DNA from 2 places in the Paenibacillus larvae subsp. larvae genome. Region 1 is predicted to be linked to the other one. Evidence: riboswitches for the same ligand, from Rfam matches in the RefSeq annotation. Region 1 holds a riboswitch; the other holds the start of a gene.
What was found. A riboswitch is a leader RNA that binds a small molecule or an ion and turns the genes downstream of it on or off. The one in region 1 is predicted to bind thiamine pyrophosphate.
Positions count from the first base shown of each region.

Region 2: linked by a shared signal. The riboswitch ahead of BXP28_RS14515 (thiamine phosphate synthase) and the one ahead of BXP28_RS06575 (ABC transporter substrate-binding protein) in region 1 are both predicted to bind thiamine pyrophosphate.

Region 1 is NZ_CP019687.1:1,297,076-1,299,473, reverse strand. It holds gene BXP28_RS23215 (hypothetical protein) at 96-233, shown strand; gene BXP28_RS06580 (patatin-like phospholipase family protein) at 421-1,272, shown strand; TPP riboswitch at 1,350-1,461, shown strand; partial or broken gene BXP28_RS06575 (ABC transporter substrate-binding protein) at 1,545-2,398, shown strand, end outside.
Region 2 is NZ_CP019687.1:2,802,120-2,804,517, forward strand. It holds gene BXP28_RS14510 (NAD(P)/FAD-dependent oxidoreductase) at 1-618, opposite strand, end outside; gene BXP28_RS14515 (thiamine phosphate synthase) at 602-1,234, opposite strand; TPP riboswitch at 1,476-1,578, opposite strand; gene BXP28_RS14520 (zinc ribbon domain-containing protein) at 1,646-2,158, opposite strand.

The sequences.
Region 1 (2,398 bases):
TTTTTTTACAAGATAAGTTTCTTGATCTATCAGTCCCGATTCTTTCTGTATCCTTTCTTACGGTTTTGAGAAAAGTAAAGGTGGAGGTGAACTGCATGCCGCATCATGAAGCTAAAAAAATGAATAATCAGCAAAATAAATCAAGAATGAAAGAAGAAACTGTTTCATTAAATGAAAGAAGGGAAAAGCAATTTCCACCGACCTTAAACAATGTCCCGAAACAGGAAAGCTAATTTGAAAACCCTTGATTTACAAGGGTTTTCGGATTGGGGATTTAGATATTTAGCAGGTGAAAGTTTTGCTTTAAACCGGAGGTATGCACTTTAAATCCTTGGAAGGCCTTTGGCCTATTTCCTTGGTTCAAATGCCGCCGAAGCAATAACTTTTGCCATTTTCAATAGAATGGCAGGTGTTGGCGAAATGGAATCTGTAGGTTTGGTTTTGGAAGGCGGAGGAATGAGGGGGGTTTATACAGCAGGAGTACTTGAGTTTTTTATTGAGAACGATTTTTATACCCCTTATGTTATCGGAGTATCTGCGGGAGCCTGTAATGCTACATCTTATATTGCCAGGCAAATGGGCCGCAACCGGAAAGTGACAGTTGATTATGTGCGTGATCCGAGATATTTGAGTTACCGTAATTTATGGAGAGAAAAAAGTATTTTCGGCATGAACTTTATTTTTAATAAACTTCCGAATGAGCTGGAACCTTTTGACTTTGAGTCTTTTTATTCTTCCGAGCAAAACTTCGTTGTAGGGACAACAGATGCCCATACAGGTGAACCGGTCTTTTTTTCAAAAAAAGAAACAGGAGAACAAACATTGCAGATCGTCCAGGCTTCCAGCAGCTTGCCTTTTTTGTCCCAGCCCGTTAAATATGGGGGGCGTGTCTTGTTTGATGGTGGAGTATCAGCTCCAATACCGATTCTGCAATCTGAAAAAGACGGAAACAAGAAGCATGTGGTGGTATTGACCCGGCCTGCAGGTTACAGGAAAAAACCGGCAAATGGACGATGGCTGGCCAAACGGTTTTATCCTGAATATTCAGGGCTGGTACAGGCATTAGCCAACCGGGCCCGGGTTTATAATGAAACTTTAGAATACATTCAGGAACAGGAAGATAAGGGAAATGTGTTTGTTTTCCGGCCATCAGTACCGGTCCATGTAGGACGCACGGAGAAAGATCCGAGGAAACTATCCGCCCTGTTTGAAGTAGGATATAAAGATGCCAAACGGCAATTCGGGGCTTTAAAGGAATGGGTCCGTTCATAATTAACGGCATGAATTAACGGTAGACAAAATGACGCTTTATGCTATAATGTACGAAGTAATCACATCACACACAATTCCATACAACTCTGGGGGGCTGGAATTGGCCGGCTGAGATTGTATCCCATGAAGATACTGACCCTTTAACCTGATCTGGGTAATGCCAGCGTAGGAAATTTTACATGAACCTGTATTCATGTGTCTCTGTACAATAACGCCAAGCTTCCGGATCGGGGAGCTTTTTTTGTTGTAGTTGTCAGGAGGAGAACAAGAACATGAAGAACAACACTAGCAAATGGCTGGGGACTGCCCTGCTCGCTGTGATTATAGGCCTTACAGGGTGTTCAAGCGGCAAAAGTGGACAGGGAGCATCTTCCCAGCCGAGTCCGGAGGCAGGCGCCCTCGAAAAAGTAAAAGTGGTGCTGGATTGGACGCCTAATACGAATCATACCGGACTATATGTTGCAAAGGAAAAAGGATATTTTAAAGAACAAGGGCTTGATGTCGATATTATTCCCCCGGGGCGGGGGAGCGGATACGATGATAGCATCAGGCAGTGTCCCTTTTGGCATCAGCATTCAGGAGTCTATTACACAAGCGCGTACTCAAGGGGTTCCTATTGTATCCCTGGCTGCTATTATCCAGCATAATACTTCAGGCTTTGCCGCCCCGGCCGGAAAAAATATTAAATCGCCAAAAGATTTTGAAGGCAAAACCTACGGCGGCTTTGGCGCGCCTTCGGAAAAAGCGGTGATAGATTCCATTATGCGCAAAGAGAATGCGGATATTGAAAAAGTAAAGATTGTTAATATTGGAGAAGCCGATTATTTTACAGCAACGAAACGGGACATTGATTTTGCCTGGATCTTTTATGCCTGGACCGGAATTGAAGCAGAGCTTAAAAATGAGCCTCTTGATATGATTTACGTTAATAAATATTCGGAGAAACTGGATTATTATACCCCGGTTATTGCCACGAATGAAGATATGATCAAGAACAAGCCGGAGACCGTGAAAAAGTTTATGACAGCCGTATCCCAAGGATACCAGTTCGCCATAGATAAACCGGAAGAAGCAGCGGATATCCTGCTGAAGTGTGTACCCGATCTGGATAAAGAGCTGGTACAGA
Region 2 (2,398 bases), 1.5 Mb from region 1:
AATAAGACCTGCTATATACCGGCCAGTGACGGGGCTAAGCAAAATTCCGTTGCGGAAATGGCCAGCCGCTACATACAGGCCGGGATACTCGGCAGCGGGGCCAATATAAGGCAGGCCATCCGGCGTCTGCGGGCGTAAACCGCTCCATGCGCGCTCCCATTCGGCCTCTTCCAAGGCCGGAACAAGCTCCCGCGCCCTGGCCAGCAGCGAAGCCACAGTAGAGCGGAGCAGCGGCTTGCGGCTCCGCAGGCAGAGGCCCTCCCCTGCCTGCTGCTGGAGGTCCAGCAGTCGCTTCAGTTCGGCGGCATCCTGTTCTGTCACCGCCACTTTGAGCATACCCCGCTGAACCAAAGCTATGTCGATGCCGCTCAGCTCACGCAGTTCCTCCGCAAGCCTCGGGAATAAATCCCGGCTGCAGCGGGCCAACTTCCATAACGGGCCATCCTCGGTAAGCTCGGACTGGGCTCCGAGCATGCCCGCCGCCGCACCAGACGCTTCCTGCCCGATTCTGCCTTTCTCCAGCAGCATGACCTTGAGTCCCTTCAAAGACAAGTAATAAGCCGCTGAACAACCGATGACCCCTCCTCCAACAATAATTGCATCAACTTGTGCAGACATTCCGCATTCCCCTTTCTACCGCCTTCCTATACTCATGGACTGCATCCAACGGTTCAGCTGCCTCCCATACCCCACTCATCACAGCAAACCCGGCGGCTCCTGCTTCCAGCACTTCCGAAACATTTCCCGGTATAATCCCTCCAATGGCCAATACCGGTATGCTCAATCTGCTGCATAACTGCCTTAGAGAGGGTATTCCGGCCGGAGGAATTCCAGGTTTGCACGCAGTCGGATACAAATGTCCGAACAGGATATAATCCGCACCATCCCCTTCTCTGGCTTTCGCTTCCTCCAGAGCATGAACCGAACAACCAAGACGCAGTCCCGGACATACGTTTCTTGCCAAGGCCGCGGTCACGCTATGGGAAGCAAGCTGGCAGCCTCCGAGATTCAGGGAACAGGCTACATCCAGACGGTCATTGATGTAAATTTTAGAAGCCGGAACCCCTCTTTCCAACAAGGAGGAAGCTATCTCTATCAGTTCGGCAGCACTTTTTTTCTTCTCTCTTACATGAATTGCCGTTACATAAGAATGCACTTGTTCCGCTATCCCAATCAGGCGTGATACACTTTGTTTACCGGTAGTTATCAGATGAAATTCGACAATGTTCCTCATGAAACAACACCTTTCTTACTGCCTCGCCCATCAGGCTGAAACACCATATGTTCTTTGAAAGAAAGCGGGGCTAAGACACTTATTCCGGGACTTTTAAGAGCCGCGGAAACCCGCATGAATTTGCCGGATAAGGTCCTGAACAACAAAAAACCACTTTTCCATAGAAAAGTGGTTGCATCCCTGGCTAGGTTATACAAAAAATCCTGTAGAGCAGCATAATTCGCTCCATCCAGGCTTTCTTATTCATGCATTCCCACTTTCCTACGCTGGTATAATCCAGATCAGGTTCAAAGGGTCCAGAAACCATTCTGTCTCAGCCCGTACGGGCGCCCCTAGTGAAAAAACTAATATTCAGTTATTGCTATGATAGCATACCCGCTTTGCAAAAAGAACCCTTTAATGGGAAAAAGTTCATTCCTCGGGTAAAATGATTTTGCCGCAGTGCTCGCAGAACTTGGCGTCAGGATCAATGGCAGTCCTGCAGGAAGGACAAACTCTCTTCAGTTCGACCAGTTCCTCTTCGGGTTCCGAATCAGGCAGAGCTTCCTTGTCTTCGTCCACTTTCACAGGCTCTTCAAATTTATGGCCGCAGTTGGGACAATATCGTGTTTCAAGAGGCACTACATTGCCGCAAGGACAATTCTTTTCTGAATTCAACTCCAGAATCTTGTGGTTCATCTCTCTGATTTCCTCTTCCAATTGGCGGATTTGGCGGCCAAGCAGATCAACATCTCCCCTGGCTCTACCTTCATCTTGGGCTTTGATGGCTTGATAAACCTCCCGGCCAATCTGTGTATATCGTTTTTCAATTTCCTTTTGTTTCTCTTTAATTTGTATTTTCAAACGGTTCGCTTCAAAGGTTTGCTGTGCTTTCTTTCCAACCCCTTCTGCACCCAGCTTTATTTTCTTCAAAAATCCCGACATGGTATGTACCTCCCGCATGGTTCTTTCTCTTTTTAGTCTATTCTTAAAAGGACAAGAAATGCCTTGGTCAAACAATTAATAACATAAAAAAGTTCAAGGAACAATTTCCGCTGTCCCCTCATCGTACTTCATTTCTAGTTTACGGAAGAACTTATGTTTTTTCAACTTTCCGAACTCGTGGAAGTATCCCGCGGGCATTGGGTCGCTATTCCTTCTTAGTTTGCTAGTAGGCTATCCTAA